DNA from 4 places in the Paenibacillus guangzhouensis genome. Region 1 is predicted to be linked to each of the others. Evidence: riboswitches for the same ligand, from Rfam matches in the RefSeq annotation. Region 1 holds a riboswitch; each other region holds the start of a gene.
The links. Region 1 has a riboswitch for cyclic di-AMP ahead of GCU39_RS24105 (resuscitation-promoting factor). Riboswitches for the same ligand answer to the same signal wherever they lie in the genome.
Positions count from the first base shown of each region.

Region 2: it holds a riboswitch for cyclic di-AMP, as region 1 does, so the genes downstream of both, GCU39_RS14640 (C40 family peptidase) here and GCU39_RS24105 (resuscitation-promoting factor) in region 1, are expected to answer to the same signal.
Region 3: it holds a riboswitch for cyclic di-AMP, as region 1 does, so the genes downstream of both, GCU39_RS11835 (3D domain-containing protein) here and GCU39_RS24105 (resuscitation-promoting factor) in region 1, are expected to answer to the same signal.
Region 4: it holds a riboswitch for cyclic di-AMP, as region 1 does, so the genes downstream of both, kdpA (potassium-transporting ATPase subunit KdpA) here and GCU39_RS24105 (resuscitation-promoting factor) in region 1, are expected to answer to the same signal.

Region 1 covers NZ_CP045293.1:5,348,306-5,351,639, forward strand. The annotation lists gene rnmV (ribonuclease M5) at 1-399, opposite strand, end outside; gene GCU39_RS24105 (resuscitation-promoting factor) at 544-1,668, opposite strand; cyclic di-AMP (ydaO/yuaA leader) riboswitch at 1,938-2,124, opposite strand; gene GCU39_RS24110 (TatD family hydrolase) at 2,306-3,073, opposite strand; gene GCU39_RS24115 (HD domain-containing protein) at 3,125-3,334, opposite strand, start outside.
Region 2 covers NZ_CP045293.1:3,252,676-3,256,009, forward strand. The annotation lists gene GCU39_RS14630 (5' nucleotidase, NT5C type) at 1-453, opposite strand, end outside; gene GCU39_RS14640 (C40 family peptidase) at 1,547-2,011, opposite strand; cyclic di-AMP (ydaO/yuaA leader) riboswitch at 2,012-2,147, opposite strand; gene GCU39_RS14645 (response regulator) at 2,421-3,334, opposite strand, start outside.
Region 3 covers NZ_CP045293.1:2,654,355-2,657,688, reverse strand. The annotation lists gene GCU39_RS11840 (Nramp family divalent metal transporter) at 1-781, shown strand, start outside; cyclic di-AMP (ydaO/yuaA leader) riboswitch at 952-1,126, shown strand; gene GCU39_RS11835 (3D domain-containing protein) at 1,129-1,890, shown strand; gene GCU39_RS11830 (polysaccharide deacetylase family protein) at 1,952-2,767, opposite strand; gene GCU39_RS11825 (dihydroorotate dehydrogenase electron transfer subunit) at 3,047-3,334, shown strand, end outside.
Region 4 covers NZ_CP045293.1:6,354,015-6,357,348, reverse strand. The annotation lists gene kdpA (potassium-transporting ATPase subunit KdpA) at 18-1,697, opposite strand; cyclic di-AMP (ydaO/yuaA leader) riboswitch at 2,035-2,202, opposite strand; cyclic di-AMP (ydaO/yuaA leader) riboswitch at 2,275-2,462, opposite strand; gene GCU39_RS28525 (cohesin domain-containing protein) at 2,810-3,334, opposite strand, start outside.

The DNA of each region.
Region 1 (3,334 bases):
ATTCGGATGGGTAATTAGTCCCGCATCCATCAGATCATTCCAATCAATGAGCTGCTCGGTCTTCTCATATTCCGTTCGCAGATGATCCAGCGCGTATCGAATCGCATCAGGCGATGCATTCTCGACACCGATATCCCCTTTATAGGTCGCATCTGCTTCCTTCAAGAAGGCATGCTTGCACCCAGGTACGCGATTCGATATGATCTTCCGGATTCGTTCTCCGGCATGATCCGGATCCGTCAGGATGATGACGCCTCGGCGTTCCTGTGCTAGCGCAATGCGCTTCAAGACCGCATTATTGATGGCGGATCCTCCGGTCTCGATCGTATCAGCCTCTACGGCCCGCCGAATTGCCGTGGTATCGTCTTTCCCTTCGACCACGATCACTTCTTTAATCATGTACAATCCGCTTCCTTTCTTCCCTTCCGCAAAATACAAAAAGAAGAGGTTTCCCTCTTCTTATCATGGCATATTGTTATCGATAATACTATATGATTAATACACGATTGGCAAATGATGCATGGCCTACAATTACGACCCTCATTAGCTCGCCGACGGTTTGACCGGTCCTATAACATAGACGGTATGCCCCTTTTTGCGGCCGAATTTATTCGCCACCTTCAGAGATTCAATATACACGTCAATTTTATTGCCCTTAATAGCGCCGCCTGTATCTTCCGCACGTCTAAACCCGACACCTTCGATGTATACCCACCAGCCGATCGGAATGACGTTCTTATCTACAGCGATTGTTCGCCCTTCGGTTACGGTCGTGCCTGAAGCCGTCCGCGTTCCAATGCCATCTTCCTCAGAAGAATAGGCGGTTAACGTTACATTTTTCAGCACTTTTGCATACTTCACATGCTTACCAAGGCCTTTGATTTCTGCCACTCCCGGTCCGCCAGCGGACAGAGTGCGGACTTTAGCCTCAGGTTTCTTCGTTCCATAAGCAACAATTTTGTGTGTCGCCTTGGATTTATAGGTCTTATCAACCATTTTACTCGAAACCAACTTGCCATCCTCGAAGACTTTCTCGATCTTCTGAACAACAAGCCCAGACTTACCGTCTTGAATCAGCTTTTGTTTGCCTTGTAAGAGCGTTGCATCGGGCTTTTTGATGAATTCAAAAGGAACCGATACTTCGCGATTTACCAATTTCGTATTGACGCGTGTAATCTTAATATCCAATTTGTTCGAAATCGGTGTATTCAGCGCAGGTGTAATTTTATCGTCTTCAGATAATTTTATATTCGCAGCTGCAAGTACTTCTTTGACTGTTTTTTCGGTCGTAAACAAATTTTTTGTCTGACCATCTGCTGTGACAAGAACGGGAACCGCACGCCAAATTTCTACGCTGTCGCCATCTTTAAGCTCTGCTTGGAGCGGCATCGACAGTTTGTCGTATGCGCCGACTTGTATAGCTTGTTCATCCAGTAGGTGCTGTAATACTGTGTTTGTCGTTTCGACCTGGATATGTTGTCCGTCTACCACCAGAGAAATGTTCTTCTTGGCGTAAACATTCAGCACCACCATTAACATGAAAGTCATCGCGAGTGACATAAGAGCCACGAGTGATATCAAACGCACGTTTTCATGCATCCATCGCAATGCGAAAGACATGCTGGATGATCGTGTACCATGGGATTCCTCCGTTTGAAAAACGCCCACGTCTAGACCTCCTTCATAGTCCCGCCGTCAGGTGTTACGCATGATTCTAAATTGACGAAGACTATATACTGTATTTTTGCACAGGTAATCGCATCTACCTTGCATGTGATCATCTGTACACCATCCTTTGTCAGGTACGTCCCTCACCTCCTGCTTGTAACAGTATGACGTCCTAATCAACTTTATTCAAAAAGAAAAGAAGCCTAGCGTAAAGAGGGTCTCTTTCGTGGCTTCCTGCTGGAAACGAATAGTTGATGGCCGCACGAGGGTACCTCTCCCTGCACGCTTACGAGGTTAGCTGTCGGATTCGGACGTGAGAGTCGCCCTAAGGATCCAATCCCGCTCATGGCGAGAAGCACCCTATTCACCCCTTTAAGAAATCAATTACGAACCCTCCTGAGAAGGTCCATATCGGTTCCCCCGCTCTCCATATTGGAGACTCAGCGATACAAAATGGATGGAACAATATTCAAACTCTGATTTGAATCATACTCTGAATGCTCTATGCTTGTAAAGAAGACACCAAACTCATTTTTTCATATTAATGGTTAAAATTTTGTAATATTCTTCGATTTTTCAGATGAAAGGCACCTATTTCACCCGTTTATTAAGTTTCTTCTTTCATTTTCTCCGTTTTTCATCCTAAGCGGAAACAAGCTTGGGCATTTTTCATCGTAATTTTAGCAACTTCTTCCAAATTTAACCCTTTTATTTCCGCCGCTGCCTCCGCAACCAGACGCACATAACCTGTCTCATTTCGCTTCCCTCGGTAGGGGTGCGGAGTCAAATATGGGGAGTCCGTCTCGATCAAAAAACGGTCATTCGGGACGTTCGCAAGCACCTCTTTTGGGACCCTTGCGTTCTTGAATGTAATTGGACCTCCAAATGAGATATAGAAGCCCAAATCCAGGCATTGTTTGGCAATTTCCCAACTTCCCGAGAAGCAGTGCATAACGCCCCCGCATTCCTCTGCATGCTCTTCACGCAGAATGCGAACAACATCCTCATGCGCATCACGATTATGAATGACAATCGGCATATTCAGGCGTTTCGCTAGCCGAATTTGTTCACGAAAAACATGGTGCTGCACATCCTTCGGTGAGGTATCCCAGTAGTAGTCCAGTCCGATCTCACCAATCGCCACGACTTTCTCATGCGCGCATAGTTGCTCGATCCACTCCAGGTCTCCTGGCTGCATCGTAATTGCGTCTTGTGGGTGCCAACCGACGGCCGCGTAGATGAAATCGTATTTCTCTGCCAATTCCATCGTCGTCGGGATCGTCTCGCGGTTGAAGCCGATGTTGATCATCTTGGTCACGCCTTGCTCCAGCGCTCTTGCAATGACTTCCTCCCGATCTTCGTCGAATTGTTCTGCGTCTAAATGCGTATGTGTGTCGAATAACATCAGTCCATAATCTCCTTCGAATGTCTTAATTTGATATCTTTTGCCCATGAATTATGTCGTATGCATATCGAATAAATTGGCAATTTCCCGATCTAACAGATGGGCGACGGCCCGTAGTTTATTTTCCGGAAAATATAGATGAAATTTGCCTTTGCGAATGCCGCTGATCGAACGTACAATTTCGGACACTTCGGATATTTCCCGCAGCTGTTCACGGCGATCTAGGAGCACAATCTGCTTGCCCATCGGATGCTCTCCGGA
Region 2 (3,334 bases), 2.1 Mb from region 1:
AGGCGCTGTAAAGAGAATCCCTTGCCCCTCGAAGGCACGAAGCTGATTCACATTGTCATCGACCATGTAGTCTGCGCGAATGATGCTCTTATCGCCACAGAATACAAAGTTCATCGCATTCAAAAAATCAAAATGCTCCAGCAGCCACTCATACTTGGCCTGGAAAGAGGCCGGTACTTCCATGGCTGCAGTAGTAATATAGATCTCGTAATGTTCCGAGAGCTCTCGAAGCACTTCTTGGCTATGCGCCATCACCTTAATATTGCGAAAGAAATCTTCCCGATCATAATAACTTTCAATCGCCTGTCTGGCATTAGGCCTAGCCTGAACCAAGTTCATACCTTCAAGTTCTGACACCTTCAGTTCATCTTGATAATCCCGGTTATACCACTCCAGATGTGTAGTCAGCGTGTCTGCAATGACTTCATCCATATCAATGGCTATACGTTTCATCGTTCGCTCCCCCTGCAAGTCATGATCACATCCAACACAATCAGGCAACAATACAAATAAGTCTCACAGAACCAAAACGGATGTCTCCATCATAGAAGATATATGTTAGCTTTATTTAAAACTTTTGTTAAATATTTGTAAATGGATGGTGTTTATGCATATTTAGTTTGGTGTCTATGGTTTAAGAGACTATACCTCTTGAAAGTAGTTAGAATATACTATCGTAACTCGTGTTAGTTAAATTAGTTCATGAAAGGTTGAGCAATGATGAGATCAGATAATAACTTCACGATCAACGACGACGGTTATTCCCCAGATGAGCAATCTCCACCAATGAATAGTCCTCCTTCCAAATCTTTTTTTGAGCATATCGGTGGAATGGACGGTGTGATGTCCATCATGGGACAATTTCAACAAGCATATGGATTGTACAAGCAAATGCGCCCTACATTTGATTTGTTTAGCTCGTTTATGCAGCCCAAAGCATTCGTGCAGAACGTGAATTCACATAAGAATAGAAACAAGAGTTCGAGATCCCGTAATGGTAATAAAAGAGCCAATAGTCATGCTGCATATAGAAAAAGAGTTGCGAAGGGAAAGCGGATCTGAATCATTCGGTTCCTGATCCTCGCCAGATTAAAAAAGACTGCCTAACAAACTCTAGGCAGCCTTTTTCTTGTGTTTTAGTATAATGTAGGAATTGGAGGACATGAAACTGCACTGATAAATCTTGGATCCATACCGTAGTACGACCAGAACACACCATTCCAACGATAGCCCGAAACTTCACCATATTCCACACGTGTCGGATAAAACCAAAAGCTTTCCCCATTTATTAACCATACATATGTGTATTGATGAACGCAGTCTACGATATAGGATACAGCAGGTTTTTGTGGGACGAAATTTGGGGGTGGGGACTGTGGCATATATGTCATGTGATTTCACTCCTTATGAAGGGGAATCAATTTGAGCTATGTATTGTATGTAGGTTCATAACTAAATGATCGTACAGACGCCTAATTCAATAAGAAAAGGACAAGTCGGTAAGTAATTTTACTTACGATCTTGTCCTTAAAAGCAATTGCTAATATTAGCTCATCATTTTATGATAACTTTGCTGACTGACAACACGTCTAGCCGTAACATACCGATTTTTATAATAGGATTCAGACAGACTACTTATCGTTACACCTTTACTGCTTGATGAATGCGCAAACTTATTGTCGCCAAGGAAAAGACCAACATGAGAAATCCCTTGTCCATCCGTATTGAAAAACACCAAGTCCCCTGCGCGTAGATTTGCTTGATCTACCTTTGTACCTTCTGTTGCCTGCGTTTTTGAAGTACGTGGTAAATCTAACTTGAACTTATCAAAAATATATTGAATGAAACCCGAGCAATCAAAGCCAGATTTTGTCGTACCTCCCCAGAGGTATGGCGTTCCAATAACTTTATCCACTTCATTTGTAAGATTAGACGAACTAGCATATGTACTTGTGGTACCAGCGGTAAACAACATTGCCGCTCCTAACATGGAAATAATGACTTTCTTCATGATGTCTCCCTTCGATGCCTACGGAGTTAGCTGAGGGTTCGGTAGAAGGTTCCCTATATTCTTCAATAGATTAGAATAATTCACCCAGAATTGGTTCCCCCGTTTTCTCTAAATAGAAATTCGGCCAAATATTAATTTTTTGTAACCTTTAATACTGTATTATATTTTCAGGTATTTTGTCAAATCATCTTGTAAGAGCTTACTATAACTAGATCAGAGTCACATGCTAGATGTCTAAGTGACATGAGACCTTGATACTGTAGACTTTTGTCCTATTCAGCATTGACGAAATATCATAAAATTACAATGACAAGTAACAATAATGAGTCGAAAATACCAATTACAAAATTGTAAATAGTTATTCATAATAAAAAAAGAGTGAAGCACATGAAGTACTCCACTCTTGTGTTCATATCAAGTTATTACACCACTGCTCATACCAACGGATAATTTCTTCACTGATCGGGAGCTCCATATCACTTTCCATTCTCGTCTTCAGTAGAAAAAATTGTTCTTCTACACCCACTTGATTATCAATCGCATGATTAAGCTTCATTAATAAGAAATAGTAATCTTCCTCATCCGGTTTTATCCGCTGAGCGTCCTGAATCAACCGAATGGCTTTATCCATTAAGCCTTGTTGCTCATAAAATTCGCTTACTCTTCTTATTTGGTACAGCCATAACATTCGCAATCGTTCCCGTTCATGCTCCGCCCATAGGTACTCGTAATTTCCAAGATAATCACCAGTATACATCTTTAACACATGTTCATGAGAATCGACGGTGTCTGCATCAAGACGACCCAATTGCTTCAAATCTTTTTCCCATAACTCCGTATCAACGTGAGCATTCCCCATATCCAGCCGATAGCCTGTCTCCAATTCACCAATGCGGATGGAAATCGAATCCATCCTGTAATTTTTTAAAGTCTGGCGTATATGGTAAATCGCCGTATAGAGATATTGTACCGCTTTATCCTCTGGCGTGTCTGGCCATAACAATTCAAGTAGTAAGTTCCGACTGACTACCCGCTTGCGATGGTGGAGCAGATAAGCGAATAATTCCTGTGCCTTACTCGTCCGCCACTTCACGTTCTGCGTCTTCATGGCATTTAACTGAAAGCGGATTTGTTCGAAGCAGCAAACCATAGGCGTATTCAAATCCTGCGTTTCCTTTGTTCCTTTTAGATTCATTTTATCCATAACGCGCATGACCGTTTGGTTTAGTCGCTCGAGTTGTACCGGCTTCATGATGTAATCCACAGCATAAAGCTCGAATGCACGCACGGCATACTGATCGTAACCAGTGACAAAAACAATTT
Region 3 (3,334 bases), 2.7 Mb from region 1:
CGGTTGCTTCGCAGTAGAGTATTTCTTATCTAGACCTGACCTTGGCGGCATCGCACGCGGCTTTATTCCGAGCGCAGAGATCATTACGAACCCAACGATGTTGTATATCGGGATCGGGATTTTAGGGGCCACTGTGATGCCACATAACTTGTATTTGCACTCATCTATTGTACAGACGCGGAGCTTCGAGGAGAATTCTGCGGGGAAACGTCAAGCGATTAAATATGCAACATGGGATTCATCCATTGCACTATTGTTCGCACTGTTCATTAATGCTTCCATTCTTATTATCGCAGCCGCAACGTTCCATGAGGCGGGGATGACGAGTATTGCGGATATTGGAGATGCCTATCATATGTTAACGCCGCTGCTCGGCACAACGCTTGGTAGTATCGTCTTTGGGGTTGCGCTCTTAGCATCAGGACAGAACTCAACATTAACAGGTACCTTAGCGGGGCAGATCGTCATGGAAGGCTTCCTGAATATACGACTTAAGCCTTGGCTGCGCAGATTAATTACACGGATGATCGCGATTATTCCAGCGGTGATCGTAACCATCATGTATGGTGAGAAGGGTGTCAGCGATTTGCTTATCTTAAGTCAAGTCATTCTATCGCTTCAACTATCCTTTGCTGTCGTACCTCTCGTGAAATTCACAAGCGACCCTGCCAAAATGGGGGAATTCGTCAACAAACCATGGATGAAATGGACGGCATGGTTCGTAACGATCGTAATCATTATCTTGAATGCGTATCTACTGTACAGCACATTTTTCGGTTAATTAAACGTTATTTTTAGCTGAGGAAGACCTATTCGAATCGAGTCCAGCACTCGGTGAATAGGTCTTTTTGTTGTAATTGTATCAAAAAATTAATCACAAAAAACGCTGATATACCGCATGGTTGAGCGATTTGTCAAAAATTGCTTGCGCACTGGTTACAAAATTGTGATATATTGATTGAGCCGAAACTTCGATTGCTGAAGTGCGGGGGATGATTCACAGCTGAATGGATGAAGAACAAAATCCACAACAATCGATTCAGCTAGGGGTGAAACGCGTAAGCGTAGGGTTGTATCCTCAATCCAAACCCGACAACTAACCTCGTAGGCGTATGAAAAGGAGGAATTATGAAAATTTTTAATCTGAAGAAATTGTCCATTACGTTGATAACTGCATTCTTAGCTGTTCAATCGATTACTGTTGTTGCAGCAGCGCCTTACTACGCGAAAGACGGAGATACCTTCTTCAATATCGCAAAGGCGAATAACATCGATATGAATGATCTCATGAAGGCGAATCCGAACGTCGATCCACTCAATATCTATCAAGGATTAAAGATTGATTTTCCTGGAGCCAAAGAACAAAAAGCTGAGGTTGCCTCAGCACCGGCAGCAGCATCCGAACCGCTTGCAGCAGAAGCAAAAGCAGTTGCAAAATCTGCACCTGCGCCTACAGCAAAGAATGAGGAGAAGCCGGTAGAGAAACCAGAGCCGAAGAAAAAGGAAGCAACAGTGTCTGCCTTTGCATCATCAGATAATGTGGTCCATATTTCTGGCGAGCCTACAAGCTACAAGAAATCGATAAATGTGAAAGCGACAGCCTATACAGCTGCAGCAAGTGAAAATGGATCATGGGCAGGGAAAGATTATTTCGGTAATCAATTGAAGCACGGTACAATTGCGGTTGACCCGGACATGATTCCGCTTGGTACGAAAGTATTCGTAACAGGCTACTCATTTAACGGATTACCAGCAGGCGGATTTGTGGGTCGAGCGAATGACATTGGCGGCAGTATCAAAGGGAACCGTATTGATATCTTCGTCGATACGACACAATCGAGTGCGAGCAAGTTCGGTATTCAGAATGTAAAAGTATTTATACTTTCTTAATAGCGACAAACGCTTCCCATCCTTGAATAAGGATGAAGGAAGCGTTTTTTTGTTCTTCGTTTTATGAATTGCTCTTTCGGACATGGAACATATCTGTCAAGGTAACGAATTGATAACGTTTATTTTTCAGTCGTTCAATGACTCGTGGCAGAGCTTCCAGCGTCCCATTTAAGACCCCTCCAACATTCCCGCCTGCATGCTGCAGAATAATCGAACCCGGCCGTGTAGTCGTTAGGATATTGCTCATGACTCTCTGGGCACTTAGTCCTCGCCAATCTTGGGAATCGACATCCCAATTCACGATAATATACCCTTGGCTTCCAGCCCATCGCACTTGCTGCTCGTTGATTTCACCGTATGGAGGGCGAATGAATTTGGGGTGATACCCAATGATTCGATGCAATATCGCGTCCGTTCGCAAGATTTGCCGTTTGAATTTCACCATGGACACCTTCGTCAGCAAAGGGTGATTGTATGTATGGTTGCCGACGAGATGGCCTTCCCGCACCATCCGTCTTACGATATCGGGGTGCTTCTCGGCACGATAGCCCATCACGAAAAAAGTCGCTTTGACGTTATAGGCTTTGAGTACATCCAGCACTTTACCTGTGAACTCATCTGGCACATCATCGAACGTTAAGGATACACGTCTCGCATAGGACGAACCGTTATTTTTGAAGATGGCAGGGTATTTATGACGCAGTGATGACAAGGCACGGTAACTATCTTCTGCACGAGATCGGCGATTGGATTTGGTCCGCTCTGATTTCTTGCGATGCGAGACCGTCTGTCTCGTCGCATCCGGTTCGGACAACTTCTGCTTGGTCTCTGTCTCAGCCCCTTTGGAATGGAGTGTTACGGGGGATGTCTCTAGCACTTTCGGTAGCGGTGACGGATCAGAAGAATTTGAACAACCGCTACAGAGCATGATGAGGACTAGGAACAGTATACAACACGAACGCAAAGCGAATCCCCTCCCTTCAATACACTGTTTTGCACATTCGGAATCCGTCTCTTTGTTATGTCCTTTTCGATGGTGAATTATGCGAATGTTTCCAATCGAATCAAACGCATCGATGTGAACATTGTCACAGCTTCGGCAAGCGCCGCAAGGCATAGTATAAGAAGGCAAAACCCTGTTAAAAGGAGGGCGCATGTGAATACCGTTAAATCCAATGTGAAGATCGCAAAAGACGTATACCTGATGAAAATTGAAGGACATTTTGAGGGCCGAATGGGGCAGTTCTACATGCTTCGGGCATGGTCAGATTATCCCGTGTTATCCAGGCCGATCAGCATATATGATATCGGTGTGCAAGAGATCAGCTTCTTATATCATGTAGTTGGGGAAGGGACAGAACGTTTCAAGCAGCTTGAAGCGGGCGATCCGATCCAACTGGAAGGACCTTATGGGAACGGCTTCCCTGTAGTGCAAGGCAAGGTA
Region 4 (3,334 bases), 1.0 Mb from region 1:
ACCTCGTTAAATGATCTCTACCCTAATGTCAGGTACTCTGCAATCGGTCCAAGGACGAGCACCGGCAGGAATGTCAGTGCGCCAATGAGAATGACCGTTCCGAGCAGTACCCCTGCGAACAGCTTGTTGTCGGTACGGAATGTCCCGATCGTCTCAGGCACCCATTTCTTGCGCACGAGTGAACCTGCGACGCCGAGCAAGGCCACAATTGAGACATAACGTCCGAGGAACATGACAATCCCAGTTGTGATATTCCAGAACGGCGTGTTATCCGCCAAGCCTTCGAAGCCCGAGCCGTTATTGGCTGCCGAGGAGGTATATTCATAGAGCACTTGCGAGATCCCGTGGAACCCAGGATTGGTAATCGCGCCGGATCCGAGATCCGTTAAAAACGCAATCGCCGTCGGTCCGAGAATGATGAGCGGATGCGCCAGAATCGCAATCGCGATGAGCTTCATCTCATGCGGTTCGATCTTGCGACCCAAGAACTCCGGCGTACGACCGACCATTAAGCCTGCCAAGAATACCGCAAGGATCGCATACATCAGCATGTTGACAAGCCCTACGCCGTCACCGCCGAACACCACGTTCAGCATCATCAGCGACATCGGTACGAGACCGCCAAGCGGCGTTAATGTATCATGCATATTGTTGACCGTCCCCGTCGTGGCCGAGGTTGTTACAGTTGTGAACAGAGCGGATTGCGCAATACCGAATCGCGCTTCCTTCCCTTCCATGCTGCCCTGCGACGTATCGGCGCCGATCGAATTCAAGACTGGATTGCCGTTGCTCTCCGAGACATAGACAAGACTTAGGAACGCTGCGAACAAAATGCCCATGACCGCGAACACGATCCAGCCCTGCTTCTGATTCCGAGCGAAGCGTCCGTACGTATACGTCAGCGATGCTGGGATACACCACATCATTAACATTTCGAGCACGTTCGTTAACGGGTTCGGATTCTCGAATGGATGCGAAGAGTTCGCTCCGAAAAATCCCCCGCCGTTCGTCCCTAGATGCTTAATCGATTCGAGCGAAGCGACTGGCCCGACCGCGATCTGCTGCGTCTCTCCTGCAATCGTATGAGCTTCCACCGTCGCATTCAGCGTCTGCGGCACTTGCAGTCCAACGAGCACCAGCGTCATCACGATCGCCATCGGAATCAGCAACCGGGTATGAGCCTTCACGAAGTCTGTGAAGAAGTTGCCAAGGCCTGTGCCCTTCTTCGTTAATCCGCGGATAAAGGCAATTGCCACCACAATTCCCGTCGCCGCCGAGGTGAACATCATCATCATGATGACGATCATTTGCGAGAAATACGATAGACCCGATTCCCCGCTGTAATGCTGTAAGTTCGTATTGGTCATAAAGCTGATAATCGTATTAAAAGATAACGTCGGCTCCATATTGTCGATCCCGTTCGGATTGAGCGGCAGCCAGCGCTGCACGAGTAAGACCCCAAATCCGATGAGCGTCAATACGAGGTTGGTTAGTAATAGACTAAGCGCGTATCGCTTCCACGACATGTCGCCTTTGTTCTTGAGCCCAATCAGCCAGTAGATGCCCTTCTCCACCGGTCCGAAAATCCGATCCGACCGATTCGGCTCATTCGAAAAAATATGATAGATATAAGTCCCGAGCGGCTTCACGATCAAGAGCAATAGCCCGATGACAATCACGATTTGCAATATATCCATAAGGACGTTCATGTTCATTCTCCCTTTTCAAGAATTCAGGTTTTCATGTTCTGTTCAGATGTTGTTCAAAAGTTGGCTTCTTAGGACCGAGAAGGTTGCGTGAACCCGAAGAAGGAGGAGCGGAGTTTAGGCGAAACCTAAATGAGCACCGGACTTCGAGGGTGAACGCAAGATTCGACGTCGAATTAACATCTTTGAAGCACCTCGTCATAAGGAGTTAACTTTTGAACTTCCTTATTTGGGCATAAAAAAAGAAGCCTGCGGGGGAGGTTATCCATCGCGGCTTCAATTAAGGACACGGCAAATCGCCATGCACCTGTGCATTGAATACGTTCAAGTTGCCTCTCTCGAGACGCTTACGAGGTTAGCTGTCGGATTCGGGCCTAGAGAGTCGCCCTACCTTAGCGCCGTACAAGACGGTGCCTTGGATTCACCCCATGGTCAGCTCTGCCGACCGTTGGTTCCCCCGCTCTTTGCTATAGCAAAGACTCAGCGATAAAGACATGTTCATTTCGAATTGCATGATCGAAGCTGCAGCGCCTTCGCTGCTACAGCCAGCATACATCTACACTTTCCTTCATCCTCTCTCATTCGCTTACGAGGTTAGCTGTCGGATTCGGATGGTGAGAGTCACCCTACCTCGGTACCGTTGTACCCAGGATTCACCCCACATGTACCCGCGCTCGCTCTCACACGAACAACAGGTTCATGACTTATTTGGTTCCCCCGCTCCTTGCTCATGCAAGGACTCAGCAATGTTCATGAATCGTATCATACTCCTCGCGTTGCAACTTGTAAAACCGAATAAATCGCGTAAATAGAATCTGAAAATACTGGAAATAACCATGAAAGCGTTATGAATGAGGTGAATCTCTCGAAATCTCCTATTTTCGCTCGTTAGATCACGTTCACGCATATTTCAGGATGAATACACACTGCTAGCTTAAAAGTTTGTCGTTTTTTTCCATACTCTGAATCTATCCAAATCAATCCAATTCCATGTATGCTAACTACCTGGATTCGATTGCTTCTGCAGCACACAAAAATCTCCCCTCGGCCAGTGGTCGCACACCGTTCACCGAGAGGAGATGCTCAGAAATTCCTTGTTCCTATTACTTCTGTTCCAGCGTTTTCAATACGACCAGCGACAAATCACTGATATCGATTTTTCCATCGCCGTTCAGATCCATCATGCGATTACCTTCTTCCAGCGATTTGCCTAATTGCTGGGCAACAAGCGTGACATCCTGTGCGTTCACTTGATGGTCTTGGTTCACGTCTTCTACATCGTACGCGAACTGTACGCCAAGCTTCACATCTGCAGGCAGCGTGTAAGACAGCTTTGTCAGATCTGCATTCTTGTCGGCAAATAGCGACTCCTTCGTAAGCACGATTTCCGCTGGATCTCCGAATTGCTTCGCCTTCAGCGTAATCTGTGCCACGTCCACGCTGCCGCCAAGCGCCCTTGCTCCCAATAGCGTAGCGATGATGTTGACCTTGCCGTGCGTCTGATCCTGGTTCCAGCCGAGATAGGCGTTGGAATCAGAACCGAAGCTGCTAGCCATCTGCACATCCACGACTTCGAAGAGTGCCGGATCGAATGCCAAGGATGCCTGCACGGCAGCCAAGTCGGTCAC